2 regions of the Streptomyces sp. NPDC079141 genome follow, and region 1 is predicted to be linked to the other one. Evidence: riboswitches for the same ligand, from Rfam matches in the RefSeq annotation. Region 1 holds a riboswitch; the other holds the start of a gene.

Region 1 (7,015 bases):
AAGGAGAACTCCGCCTCCTGGTCACCGGAGATGACCTCGGGCTCGACGCCCAGGATGTCCATGACCCCGCGCACGAACTCGTCGCGGTTCTCGGCGTCCCGGGAGGCGGAGGTCGCCACGAAGCGCAGCCGCTCCGCACCGTGCTCCTTGATGATCGCCGCATACTCCCGGCAGGCGGCGAAGGTCCGCTCCAACGCCTCGGGCGCCAGCCGCCCCGTCCGGTCGACCCCCTGACCGAGCCGCACGATGGTCATACGACGGTCCAGATCGACCAGCTCACCGGTGACCGGGTCGCAGTCGGCGACGAGGAGCCGGATGGAGTTCGTACCGCAGTCGATGGCGGCGACACGGGTCATGGGGAGGTCCTTCCTGAGCTTTGCAAACGGGGTCCAGGAGGCGGAGCCCCCTGGTACGCGAGGCCGACGCCGGGTCACCCCTCAGCGGCCGGCACCACGCACGCGCCCTTGCGCCACCACTCGGGCAGCATCGCCAGCGCCTCGTCGCCGAGCGGATTGACGCCGGGCCCGGCGGCCAGGGAGTGCGCCACGAGCACGTGCAGGCACTTCACCCGGTCCGGCATCCCGCCCGCGCTCGGAAACCCCGTCAGCTCCTCGATCTCGTCCCGCCGCCGGATGTAGTCCTCGTGCGCGGAGCGATACGCCGCCGCCAGCTCCGGATCCGTCTCCAGCCGCTCGGTCATCTCCTTCATCACGCCGTTCGCCTCCAGCGTGCCGATCGCGGAGTTCGCCTTCGGGCACGTCAGGTAGTACAGCGTCGGGAAGGGCGTACCGTCGGGCAGCCGCGGAGCGGTCTCCACGACGTCCGGCTGCCCGCACGGACAGCGGTGCGCGATCGCACGCAGCCCGCGCGGCGGACGGCCGAGCTGCTGCTTGAAGGCCTCGACGTCGGCGTCGGTGGGCTCGGTGCGCGGAGTGGTCGGCGGGGGCGTTTCCATGTCTGTCTTTCGTCTCTTCGAATTCACTGGTCGGCGGCGTCGGACTTGTCGACCCCGTCCCAGACGTTCGCGTACCAGGGCCGGTCGGCCGCGCCCAGGTCGGTGCGCGACTGGCGGGCGGCGTCCGGGTCGATCACGACGTACCCGGTCTCGCCCGGCATCACATAGTGCAGCCGCTCACGGATCTGCTGCTCGGCGTACGCGTCGTCCTGCCAGCGTGCCTTGAGGTCGCGCAGGTCCTCGACCCGCTCCCGCGCCTGCTGCTTCTCCCGCTGGAGGTCGGCGATCTCGGCGCGCTGCGCGACGTACTGCCTTATCGGGTAGGCGAGGGCGACGACCAGGGTGCACACCACGAGGGCGAGCAGCGCCGCGCGGCCGGTCAGCCGGGAGCGGCGGGCCTGCCGCCGGGTCTGCGAGCGGTAGACGCGGGCGGCCGTCTGCTCGCCGAGCAGCTTGATCCTGGTCGCGGTGGAGAACCGGTCCCGGTCCTTCACGGCCATTGTCCAGCCTCCCCTTCACACACGCGCGTACGTCCCCGCACACGGTACGGGACCGAGTACGGGGACGTACGGACGACTGGCTAGGCCTTCAGGAAGGCTCAGCCCTTGAAGCGGGGGAACGCGCTGCGGCCGGCGTACACCGCGGCGTCGTCGAGGATCTCCTCGATGCGCAGCAGCTGGTTGTACTTGGCGACGCGCTCGGAGCGGGCCGGGGCACCGGTCTTGATCTGGCCGCAGTTGGTGGCGACGGCCAGGTCGGCGATGGTGACGTCCTCCGTCTCGCCGGAGCGGTGGGACATCATGCACTTGAAGCCGTTGCGCTGGGCGAGCTCCACGGCGTCCAGGGTCTCGGTCAGCGAACCGATCTGGTTCACCTTCACGAGCAGCGCGTTGGCGGCGCCGTCCTCGATGCCACGGGCCAGGCGCTCCGGGTTGGTGACGAACAGGTCGTCGCCGACGAGCTGGACCTTGTCGCCGAGCTTGTCGGTGATGACCTTCCAGCCGGCCCAGTCGTCCTCGAACAGCGGGTCCTCGATGGAGACGAGCGGGTAGGCCGCCACGAGCTCCTCGTAGTACTCCGTCATCTCGGCGGCGGAGCGCTCCTTGCCCTCGAAGAGGTACTTGCCGTCCTTGTAGAACTCGGAGGCGGCCACGTCGAGCGCGAGGGCGATCTGCTCACCGGGGACGTACCCGGCCTGCTTGATCGCTTCGAGGATGAGGTCCAGGGCGTCGCGGTTGGAGCCCAGGTTCGGGGCGAAGCCGCCCTCGTCGCCGAGGCCGGTCGACAGGCCCTTGCTCTTCAGCACGGCCTTGAGGGTGTGGTAGACCTCGGTGCCCCAGCGCAGCGCCTCGGAGAAGGACTCCGCGCCGATCGGGGCGATCATGAACTCCTGGATGTCCACGTTGGAGTCGGCGTGCGAGCCGCCGTTCAGGATGTTCATCATCGGCACCGGCAGCAGGTGCGCGTTCGGGCCGCCCAGGTAGCGGAAGAGCGGGAGGTCGCTGGCCTCGGAGGCGGCGTGGGCGACGGCGAGCGAGACGCCGAGGATGGCGTTGGCGCCGAGGGAGCCCTTGTTGTCGGTGGCGTCCAGGTCGAACATCGCCTGGTCGATCAGGCGCTGCTCGGTGGCGTCGTAGCCGACCAGCTCGGGGCCGATCTGCTCGATGACGGCCAGGACGGCCTTCTCGACACCCTTGCCCTGGTAGCGGTTCGGGTCACCGTCGCGGAGCTCGATGGCCTCGAAGGCGCCGGTGGAAGCGCCGGACGGAACGGCGGCACGACCCGTGCTGCCGTCGTCGAGGCCGACCTCGACCTCGACCGTGGGGTTGCCTCGGGAGTCCAGGATTTCCCGGGCTACGACGACGTCGATGGACGGCACGAGCATCTCCTTCTTGGGATGTGACGCTGGAAGTGCGGGGCACGTGAGCCTTGCGACTAGAGCCTAACCGCCTCCGGGACATCGGCCAGCCGACCGACCGTCCCGTGGACAAGGACAGACGGTACCTATTGTTTCCCGACGGAACAAAGGGTCGATGCCCTTAACTATGGGTGACCTGCAGAAAGACGGGTGGGAAAAGAAGACCCCGCCCCGGTGCGTACGGGGGAATACGCACCGAAGCGGGGAGCCCGTGGGGACGGGGGGTGACCCTCACGAGGCCTTCATTGTGAAGGACACGTCTATGAGGGCACTGTGGTTCGGCTACGGGACTACTTGAGGTGCAGCTGCTGACCGGGGTAGATCAGGTCGGCGTCCTCGACGATGTCCTTGTTCAGCTTGAAGAGCTTCTCCCAGCCGCCCTTGACGTCGTGCTCCTCGGCGATGGTGCTGAGGGTGTCGCCGGCGACGACCTTGTACTCGCCGTCACCCTTCTTGACCTTCTTGCCGGTCGGGGTGGTGACGGTCTTCTTGGCGGCCGGACGCTCGGTGGAGCGGGAGGCCGGCTGCTCGGTCTCACGCGTCGTGGGGGCCGTCGTGGTGGTCTCCGAGGAGCCGCTGGAGCTGCCGGTGTACGAGGCGCTCGACAGGCCCACGCCACAGGACGGCCAGGCGCCCTTGCCCTGGCCCGCGAGGACCTTCTCGGCGATCTCGATCTGCTGCGCCTTGCTGGCCTGGTCGGCGGTGGAGGCGTACTGCGTGCCGCCGTACGCGGCCCAGGTGGAGGCCGAGAACTGGAGGCCGCCGTAGTAGCCGTTGCCGGTGTTGATGGACCAGTTGCCGCCGGACTCGCACTGGGCGACGGCGTCCCACTCGGAGGCGGTGGCGGCGGAGGCGTTGCCGGCCGCCATCAGCGGGGCGGCCACGGCGGCGCCGGTGACACCGGCGATGGCGATGGCGCGGGTGGCCTTGGACGGACGACGGTGCTTGCCCTTGCCGGAAAACAGCATGGATCGATCCCCTCACCGACGCCTGCGAGGTGAGCTGTCGGGTTCGGGCCGGTTGAGTGCCCGGACGCGCAACGGTCGGTGCGCGACTTCACCCCAAGCCGGATCCAGCTCAACTGCTGGGCCCGGCACTTACCTTGGGTCCCCCGCTCCTGCCTACGGCGCATGACGCGACGACTGTTCCCGTACGGCCACCGGCAGGATTCGGCGTGCGGCAGTCGGGGCCCGCTGCTGCGAGCGGTCATGACCGTAGACACGCGATCCGCGGAATTTCAAAGACGATCAGGGCTTCTGAGACTCATCCCACACTTTCGCCAAAACGGACATTCAGTGCGAAGCGTGACGCGAACTCCCGCTACTTTTCGCCCGGTTCGACCCCTACTTCGAGGGTCTGACCGGGGATGATGAGGTCGGGGTCAGTGCCGACGGTCGCCTTGTTCTCGGCATAGAGGCCGCGCCATCCGCCGTTGAGGTCAAGGGAGTCGGCGATGCCCGTGAGGCTGTCCCCGTTGCGGACGGTGTACGAGCCGTCGGCGGCGTCGCGCGCGACCGCGTCGCCGCGGGAGGCGTGCCGGCCGGCGGAGTCCGCACGGTCGTCGGTGGTTTCCTCGTCGGCGCTGTCGCCGCGGTGGCGGCCCGTGCCGGTGTCGATGAGGGCGGAATCACCCTCACCCTGACCCGAGTTGTCCGAGTTGTCGCCCTCGGTCCCGTCTGTGGATTCGCTGTCGGATTCCTGGGAGTCACCGGATTCGGTGGACTCCTCGGACTCGGCGGACTTCGAAGGCTTGGCGGACTTGTCGGACTTGGCCGAGTTGTCCGATGCGTCGACCGAAGGCGATTCGGTGGACGAGCCGTCGATCGAGTCGAGCAGACCGGAGGAACCGGAGGAGTCCGACGAATCGGAAGAGTCGGATGAACCGGTCGAACCGGTCGCGTCTTCCGCGACGCCCGTGTCGACGTCGACCGAACCCGACTTCTCGTCAAGGCCGGAGAGGGGGCCGCAGGTGGGCCAGGCCGCGAGGCCCTGGTCCGCGAGGATCCGCTCGGCGACCGCTATCTGCTGGGAGCGGCTGGCCAGGTCGGCGCTGGCCGCGTACGTCGTACCGCCGTACTCCTCCCAGTTCTCCTGGGTGACCTGAAGGCCGCCGTAGTAGCCGTTGCCGCTGTTCTCGCTCCAGGAGCCGCCGCTCTCGCACTCCGCGACCCGGTCCCAGGTGTTGCCCTCGGCGGCGCTTGCGCCCGTGGCGCCGAGGAGCGGGATGGCGATGGCGGAGCCGGTCACTCCGGCCGCGACGATGAGAGCCGGGGCCTGGCGGGGGCGACGGTGACGACCGTTCCCGGAGAGCATGCGGGGGCCTTTCGCGAGACAGCAGAGATCGGCGCGGCGGGTGACACGAGGGGCCGCGCTGACGAGTGAACGTATCGGCAGACGATCACTTGTCACAAGTTAATGCCGCGCAGATCACGTGAAGATCACAGACTTGAGGGCGTGTCACCTTCACCTCGGGCGTGGACAGTCACCCGGTCGAGATGCCGCTCGGCGTGAACTCGACCGGCAGTGTGCGCAGTCCGCGCATGATGAGGCCGCCGCGCCAGCGCAGCTCGGCCGGATCCGCCGCGAGCCGGAGATCCGGGAGCCGGGTGAGGAGGGTCGCCAGCGCGGTCTGGCCCTCCAGGCGGGCGAGCGGGGCGCCGAGGCAGTAGTGGATGCCGTGGCCGTAGCCGAGATGCTGGTTGTCGCGGCGGGAGAGGTCCAGGGTGTCGGGGTCGGCGAACCGCTCCGGGTCCCGGTCGGCGGCGGCGAGGACGACGAGGACGGGGTCGCCGGCGGCGATGTCCTGCCCGCCGATGGTGAGCGGGCGGGTGGCGAACCGCCAGGTGGCGAGCTCCACGGGGCCGTCGTAGCGCAGGAGTTCCTCCACGCCGGTCTCCAGGAGGCCGGTCTCCCGCCGCGCGAGCGAGCTCTGCAGCCGGGCGCGCTGCTCGGGGTGGGTGAGCAGGGCGTAGGTGCCGTTGCCGATGAGGTTGACGGTCGTCTCGAAGCCGGCGAACAGGAGGATGAAGGCCATGGCGGCGGCCTCGTTCTCGGTGAGGTGCTCGCCGTGGTCGGAGGCGCGGATGAGGCCGGAGATGAGGTCCTCGCCCGGGGTGGGCTCGGCGGGCAGCGCCTCGCGCTTGCGGTGGATGAGGTCGGCGAGGTAGCCGCGCATCTTCTTCACGGACCGGGCGACGCCGCCCCTCGGGCCGCCCTGATGACGGATCATCATGCCCGCCCAGTCCCGGAAGTCGTCCTGGTCCTCGCGGGGGACGCCGAGCAGGTCGCAGATCGCGTAGATGGGCAGCGGGAAGGCGAACTCGTGGATGAGGTCGGCGGACCCCTCGGCCGCGAACCGGTCGATCAGCTGATCGGTGAGCTCCTGCACGCGAGGTGCGAACTCGGCGACCCGGCGCGGGGTGAAGGCCTTGCTGACGAGCCGTCGGAGCCTGGTGTGGTCCGGCGGGTCGATGTTGAGCAGATGGGTCATCAGCTCGGCCTTGCGCTCGCCGGGGATCCCGGTCTTGCCCTTGGCGTGGGCGGGCTCGTCGTGGTGCGCGGGGTTCTTGCTGAGCCGCTGGTCGGCGAGGGCCTGCTTGGCATCGGCGTATCGGGTGACCAGCCAGGCCTCCACCCCGCTGGGCAACGTGGTCCGGTGCACGGGCGAGTGCTCGCGCAGCCAGGCGTACGCGGGGTACGGATCGGTGGCGAACTCCCAGGTGAAGAGTTCGGGCGGGGCCGGGGCCGGCGGCAGCTTCTCGTCGTGCACACCGAGACCGTAGTCGCCCTGTCCCACCATACGAACGCCCCGAGCGTGCACTTCGTCACAGACAGGCCCGATATGCGACCTGCTTGCCATGGGCCCTTCACATCCCCCCTACATTCACCCATGTGGATCCACAGGTACTGAAAAGCACTTTTGCCGTGCTTGAGAGACGCGCCGAGCAGGCAATGAAATACTTCTACTCACACCTTTTTTGGAACAATCCGGGCGTTCGTGAGCTGTTCCCCGAGGACATGGAGCCGCAGCGCGACCGCCTTTTCACCGCACTGACCTACGTCGTGGCGCATCTCGACAACCCAGGTCTGCCCGCGTATCTGAAGGACCTCGGCCGGGACCACCGCAAGTTCCTCGCGCAGCC
Region 2 (7,015 bases), on a different contig from region 1:
CCGGAGGAGACGAAGGTGGACACGCCCGTGTCGCCGGTGACCCCTCCCCCGCGCCGGTGCAGCCGGGACAGCAGGGCGATGCCGATGGCGCCGGACTGGGCGAACAGCCCGATCCGGCCGGGCCTCGGTGTCTCGGGGGCCAGGGAGGCGTTGAGCCGGACGTCCGGCGAGGTGTTGATGATCCCGAAGGCGTTCGGACCGATGAGGCGCATCCCGTACGCGCGTGCGTGCCGGACGAGTTCGCGCTGTCGCTCGCGGCCTTCGGGACCGCTCTCGGCGTATCCGGCGGAGACCACGACCAGCCCCTGCACGCCGTGCTCGCCGCACTCGCCGACGACCTCGGGGACCTGGTCGGCCGGAACGGCCACGACCGCGAGGTCCACGTGCCCCTCGATCTCCCGCACCGAGCGGTACGCGGGCACGCCGTCGACGTCCTTCAGGTCCTCGGGGAAGGCCTTGTTCACGGCGTACAGCCGGCCCGTGAACCCGGCGTCCCGGATGTTGCCCAGGACGCTGCGGCCCACGCCGCCCGGAGCGCGGCCGACCCCGATGACGGCGACGGAGCCGGGCGTCAGCAGCCGCTGCACGGACCTCGCCTCGGCGCGCTGTTCGCGCGCGTACTGCACGGCGAGCGACCGGTCGGTGGGCTCCAGGTCGAACTCCAGGCGTACGACGCCGTCCTCGAAGCTGCGCTTCTGGGTGTATCCGGCGTCCGTGAACACCTTGATCATCTTGGTGTTGGCGGGCAGCACCTCCGCGGCGAAGCGGCGGATCCCGCGCTCGCGGGCGACGGCGCCGATGTGTTCGAGGAGCGCGGAGGCTACGCCGCGCCCCTGGTGGGCGTCCTGGACCAGGAAGGCGACCTCGGCCTCGTCGGCGGGGGCCGATGCGGGCATACCGTCGGCGCCAATGCGGTCATAGCGTACGGTTGCGATGAACTCGCCGCCGATCGTGGCCGCGAGTCCCACCCTGTCCACAAAGTCGTGGTGCGTGAAGCGGTGGACGTCCTTGGCGGACAGACGCGGGTAGGGCGCGAAGAAGCGGTAGTACTTCGACTCGTCCGAGACCTGCTCGTAGAAGCTGACCAGGCGCTCGGCGTCATCAACGGTGATGGGGCGGATGCGCGCGGTGCCGCCGTCGCGCAGCACCACGTCGGCTTCCCAGTGGGCGGGGTACTCGTGCCGGTCCGACGCGCTCTGCATGGGGCCCAGAGTACGGCTCGCGTACGACAACGGCGCGAGGCAGTCTGTGGAGGACGAGTGTCGGACCGAGGCCGCGGTCCGACGACCACACGGAACGGGACGAAGGACCGTTCCGAGCACGCTTCACGTGTGGAACACTGGTCTAGACAACCTGAGAACCTGAAGGGCAGCATCACATGGCTGAGCGCCGCGTCAACGTCGGCTGGGCCGAGGGCCTCCACGCCCGCCCCGCCTCCATCTTCGTCCGAGCCGCCACGGCCGCAGGCGTCCCGGTGACGATCGCCAAGACTGACGGCAACCCCGTCAACGCGGCCTCCATGCTGGCCGTTCTCGGCCTGGGCGCCCAGGGCGGCGAGGAGATCGTCCTCGCCTCCGAGGCCGAGGGCGCGGACATCGCTCTCGACCGCCTCGCGAAGCTGGTCGCCGAGGGTCTTGAGGAGCTCCCCGAGACCGTCTGAGCACCCCTCGCATGAGCGGTGAAGCCGCGCCGGCATTTCCTGCCGGCGCGGCTTCGCTGTTTTCGGGCAGACGGCCGCCGGAATTCACGGCACACCTGAAAAATGGCAGCGGAAATTACCCGCCGCCGAATATCATCTCTTTGTATACGGCCACCGTGTTAATGCCGCAGGCTCGGCATGTTTACGGGATGTTGCGAATTCCTCACACGCTCCGCGCGATCACCCCCGCCGGGGAAGCGCAGCCGGTGCACGCCGCTCGACCGTTCGGTGTGCAGGGCCGTGATCGCCCGCGCCCGCTCGCTGTCACCACGCGCCACCGCGTCCACGATCGCCCCGTGCTCCGCCCAGGACTCGGCGGGGCTGACCGGCGCGTCCACCGCGTACATCCAGGCGATCTTGTGGCGTAGCTGGGTCAGCATCGAGGTCAGGGCCGGGCTGCCGGAGGCCTGGGCGAGCGTCTCGTGGAACCAGCCGCCCAGGGAGCGCAGATCCTCGCTGTTGCCCCGCCTGGCCCGCTCCTGCCCCAGCCTGACGAGGCCGCGCAGCACCTTCAGGTGGGCCTCGGTGCGCCGCTGGGCGGCCCTGGCGGCGCCGAGCGGCTCCAGGAGCGTACGCATCTCCAGCAGGTCGGCGGCCTCCTGCTCGGTCGGTTCCGCCACGCACGCGCCCGCGTGCCGCCGGGTCACCACGAAACCCTCCGCCTCCAGGGTGCGCAGGGCCTCCCGGACGGGGACGCGCGAGACGCCGTAGCGGCGCGCGAGCAGTTCCTCGGTGAGCCGGCTGCCGCGCTCGTAGACACCGGCGACGATGTCGTCCCGGATCGCCGTGCATACCGAGTGCGCCGGAATACGCATGACCGACCTCCGCTTTAATCCCCGTGAAACGTCGACGATTGACGCGTGTTCAGTGACTCTATTGCAGTGAGCCGGAATTTCCGATGGCGGGCCGGAATCCATGGATATTTTTTGGACAGTCGGGGCGCAGAAACGACGAAAGCCCCGACTCGGGGAGCCGGGGCTTCAGGAGGTGGAGCTGCCTGTCGTCAGACGTTCACGCCGTGCGAGCGGAGGTAGGCGACGGGGTCGATGTCGGAGCCGTACTCCGCCGTCGTACGGGCCTCGAAGTGCAGGTGCGGTCCGGTGACGTTGCCGGTCGCGCCGGACAGGCCTATCTGCTGGCCCGGGGTGACGGTCTGACCGACCGAGACGCCGATGGACGACAGGTGGCCGTACTGGGTGTACGTGCCGTCGTTCATCTTGATCACGATCTGGTTGCCGTACGCCCCGCCCCAGCCGGCCTCGACGACGGTGCCCATGCCGACCGAGCGGACGGAGGTGCCGCTGGAGGCGTGGAAGTCGACGCCGGTGTGGCTGCCGGAGGACCAGACGGCACCGCCGGCCTTGTAGCTGGTGGAGACGTAGGAGCCGGCGATCGGGGTGACGAAGGTGTTGAGGCGCTTGCGCTCGGCCTCGCGCGCGGCGCGCTCCTTGGCCTCGCGGGCCTCCTTGGCCGCCTCGGCGGCCTTCTTGCGCGCGGCCTCCTCGGCCTTCTTGCGCTGCTCCGCCTCGTCGGCGGCCTGCTGCTGGGCGGCGGCCTGGGCGTCGATCTTGTCGGCGATCGAGTCGCCGATGGTGATCACCGGGGTGAGGCCGGTCTGCTCGGCGGTGGCTTCCGCGGCGAGCGCCGGGGCGGCGAGGGTGCCGATGACGCCGGTGGTGGTGAGTGCCGCGACGCCCGCCGCACGGGCGGTGGTGCGCTGCATCCTGCTGGGACGACGGTGCTTCCCGGTGGCGCGCGTGAACGCCATGTAGTGGCTGATCCTTTCCTTCCCTCTCGCCTACCGGGTTAGCTGACGGGTTCGGAGCAGGAAGGTCTCCTACGGACCCCCTCGCGACACGCGCGGGCGTCCGATTCACCCCAGGGACTGCGATGGGTCCCCGGCTCCCCTGGCTCGCGCCGTACGGGGACTCGGCGATGACTGTCCGGTGCCGCGGACGCGGCGCACTGCTCGGACGGACAGCCCGGATGACGCTAAAGGGGACAACTTTCAATCCCCAAACGGATCACGGCTTTTGTAGCGCATGCCACAGGTCAGACAGGCAACCTCTCACTCAATTCGGACATTAAGGGGCCCTGGTGACACATCAGTCACCAGGGCCCCTGCGCGCGCGTGCCTCTATTCCGCGGACACCACGGTCACTTCACCGATGCCGAGGGCCTCCACCGGCTCCTTGATCGCCGCCGCGTCGCCGACGAGGACCGTGACCAGACGGTCCACCGGGAACGCGCTCACGACGGCCGCGGTGGCCTCCACGGTGCCGGTCACGGCGAGCCTGCGGTACAGCGTGGCCTGGTAGTCGTCGGGCAGGTGCTGCTCGACCTGGTCGGCCAGCGTGCTCGCCACGGCCGCGGCCGTCTCGTACTTCAGCGGCGCCACCCCGACGAGGTTCTGCACGGCGACATCGCGCTCGGCGTCGGTGAGCCCCCCTGCGGCGAGCGTGCGCAGCACCGTCCACAGGTCCTCAAGGGCGGGGCCGGTGTTGGGGGTGTCGACGGAGCCGCTGATGGCGAGCATCGCCGCGCCCGAGCCGTCCGGGGCCGAGCGCATCACCTGCGCGAAGGCCCGCACACCGTAGGTGTAGCCCTTTTCCTCGCGCAGGACCCGGTCCAGGCGGGAGGTGAGGGTGCCGCCGAGGCAGTACGTGCCGAGCACCTGCGCGGGCCACACCAGGTCGTGCCGGTCGGGGCCGACGCGGCCGATCAGCAACTGCGTCTGGACGGCGCCGGGCCGGTCCACGATGACGACCCGTCCGGTGTCGTCGGCGGTGACCGGGGGCACCGGCCGCGGCTCGGCCCGGGAGCCGGTCCAGGCGCCGAGGGTGTCACCGAGGAGCGCGTCGAGGTCAGTGCCGGTCAGGTCGCCGACGACCACCGCGGTGGCCGTGGCGGGGCGTACGTGCTTCTCGTAGAAGGCACGGACGGCCGCGGAGTCGATGCCGGCGACCGTCTCCTCGGTGCCCTGGCGCGGGCGCGACATGCGCGCGGTCACCGGGAACAGCTCCTTGGAGAGCTCCTTCGCCGCGCGCCGGGAGGGGTTGGCCAGCTCGTGCGGGATCTCGTCGAGGCGGTTGCGGACCAGCCGCTCGACCTCGCTGTCGGCGAACGCGGGCGCCCTGAGCGCGTCGGCGAGCAGACCGAGCGCCTTGGGCAGCCGGGAGACCGGCACTTCCAGGGAGAGCCGTACGCCCGGGTGGTCGGCGTGCGCGTCGAGAGTGGCGCCGCACCGCTCCAGCTCGGCGGCGAACTCCTCGGCGGTGTGCTTGTCGGTGCCCTCGGAGAAGGCGCGCGCCATGATCGTCGCGACACCGTCGAGGCCGGCCGGCTCGGCGTCCAGGGGGGCGTCCAGGATCACCTCGACGGCTACGACCTGCTGGCCGGGGCGGTGGCAGCGCAGGACCGTCAGGCCGTTGTCGAGGGTCCCGCGCGTGGGGGCCGGGAAGGCCCACGGCCTGGCCTCGCCCGCCTGCGGCTGGGGGTGGAATTCCATCGTGGCGAGCTCGGTCACTTGGCCGTCTCCTCGTTCTCGTCGCTTGCTTCCACGGTGGCCTGGGACTCCACGTCCTCGTCCTGCGCGTCCGCGACCGTCTCGGTGGGGACGGTCGGCTCGTAGACGAGCACCGCGCGGTTGTCGGGGCGCAGGCGGGCCTTGGCGACCTCCTGGACCTCCTCGGCCGTCACCTCCAGCACGCGCTGGACGGCGCTGAGGGCGAGCTGCGGGTCGCCGAACAGGACGGCGTAGCGGCACAGTTCGTCGGCGCGGCCCGCGACCGTGCCGAGCCGGTCCAGCCACTCGCGCTCCAACTGGGCCTGGGCGCGCTCCATTTCCTCGGCCGTGGGGCCCTCCTCGGCGAACCGGGCGAGCTCCTCGTCGATGGCGGCCTCGATGACCGGGACCTCGACGTCACCGGAGGTCTTCACGTCGAGCCAGCCCAGGGAGGGCGCTCCGGACAGCCGCAGCAGGCCGAACCCGGCGGCGACGGCCGTACGGTCGCGCCGCACGAGGCGGTTGTAGAGGCGGGAGGACTCGCCGCCGCCCAGGACGGTCAGTGCCAGGTCGGCCGCGTCGCACGCGCGCGTGCCGTCGTGCGGCAGCCGGTAGGCGGCCATCAACGCGCGCGCGGGGACCTCCTCCTCGACGACCTCGCGCAGCTGCTCACCGATGATCTCCGGCAGGGTGCCGTCGCGCGGCGGCTGCTTGCCGTCGTGCGAGGCGATGGAGCCGAAGTACTTCTCGATCCAGGCGAGGGTCTGCTCCGGGTCGATGTCCCCGACGACCGACAGCACGGCGTTGTTCGGCGCGTAGTACGTACGGAAGAACGCGCGCGCGTCCTCCAGCGTCGCCGCGTCCAGGTCGGCCATCGAGCCGATCGGCGTGTGGTGGTAGGGGTGGCCCTCCGGGTAGGCGAGCGCCGTCAGCTTCTCGAAGGCCGTGCCGTAGGGGACGTTGTCGTAGCGCTGGCGGCGCTCGTTCTTCACGACGTCCCGCTGGTTCTCCATCGACTCGTCGTCGAGGGCGGCGAGCAGCGAGCCCATGCGGTCGGCCTCCAGCCAGAGGGCGAGCTCCAGCTGGTGGGTGGGCATGGTCTCGAAGTAGTTCGTGCGCTCGAAGCTGGTGGTGCCGTTGAGCGAGCCGCCGGCGCCCTGCACGAGCTCGAAGTGGCCGTTGCCCTTCACCTGGGCGGAGCCCTGGAACATCAGGTGCTCGAAAAGGTGAGCCAGGCCGGTACGTCCCTTGACCTCGTGGCGCGAGCCGACGTCGTACCAGAGGCACACCGCGGCGACCGGGGTCAGGTGGTCCTCGGAGAGCACCACGCGCAGGCCGTTGGCCAGGCGGTGCTCGGTCGCTGTCAGGCCGCCGGAGCCTGCCTGGGCTGTGGCCGTGTGACCCATGGGCATGTACGTCCCTTCGATCGCGGACGCGGTCGTTGAAACCGCGGTTTTGCTGCCGGTCCTGCCACTGTATGCAAGCGTGCACAGCCTCGGCGAAGTTCCCGGGCTGCGTATGCCGAGGGCGGACGCCGACAGCGGATCGCGTAGCCTGCGGGCAACCGTCAGGGGAGGCGCCTCACCGCGCCGGGCCGGACGGCCTACGTCGGGTCCTGGTCCGGGTTGTCAGTGCCACGGTCCACAATGGTCCGCGTCAGACCCAGTTCACGCTTCAGCTAGAGCACCGACATGGGCGCCCCGTAGGTGAGCGCGAAGATAAGAAGGAGCCCAGGCAGCGATGGCCCGCCGCAGCACGAAGACCCCGCCGCCCGACGACTCGTTCGAGGAGCGGATCCTCGACATCGACGT

The links. A riboswitch is a leader RNA that binds a small molecule or an ion and turns the genes downstream of it on or off. The one in region 1 is predicted to bind cyclic di-AMP.
Positions count from the first base shown of each region.
Region 2: it holds a riboswitch for cyclic di-AMP, as region 1 does, so the genes downstream of both, AB0Q90_RS40130 (M23 family metallopeptidase) here and AB0Q90_RS37625 (transglycosylase family protein) in region 1, are expected to answer to the same signal.

Region 1 is NZ_JBFBLP010000022.1:46,656-53,670, reverse strand. It holds gene AB0Q90_RS37645 (Ppx/GppA phosphatase family protein) at 1-356, opposite strand, end outside; gene AB0Q90_RS37640 (DUF501 domain-containing protein) at 431-955, opposite strand; gene AB0Q90_RS37635 (septum formation initiator family protein) at 979-1,455, opposite strand; gene eno (phosphopyruvate hydratase) at 1,554-2,840, opposite strand; gene AB0Q90_RS37625 (transglycosylase family protein) at 3,164-3,841, opposite strand; cyclic di-AMP (ydaO/yuaA leader) riboswitch at 3,846-4,012, opposite strand; gene AB0Q90_RS37620 (transglycosylase family protein) at 4,194-5,186, opposite strand; gene AB0Q90_RS37615 (cytochrome P450) at 5,356-6,642, opposite strand; gene AB0Q90_RS37610 (globin domain-containing protein) at 6,825-7,015, shown strand, end outside.
Region 2 is NZ_JBFBLP010000026.1:74,674-81,688, forward strand. It holds gene AB0Q90_RS40115 (GNAT family N-acetyltransferase) at 1-1,202, opposite strand, end outside; gene AB0Q90_RS40120 (HPr family phosphocarrier protein) at 1,379-1,660, shown strand; gene AB0Q90_RS40125 (GntR family transcriptional regulator) at 1,819-2,514, opposite strand; gene AB0Q90_RS40130 (M23 family metallopeptidase) at 2,703-3,467, opposite strand; cyclic di-AMP (ydaO/yuaA leader) riboswitch at 3,480-3,644, opposite strand; gene AB0Q90_RS40135 (pitrilysin family protein) at 3,837-5,225, opposite strand; gene AB0Q90_RS40140 (pitrilysin family protein) at 5,222-6,616, opposite strand; gene AB0Q90_RS40145 (DNA topoisomerase IV subunit A) at 6,945-7,015, shown strand, end outside.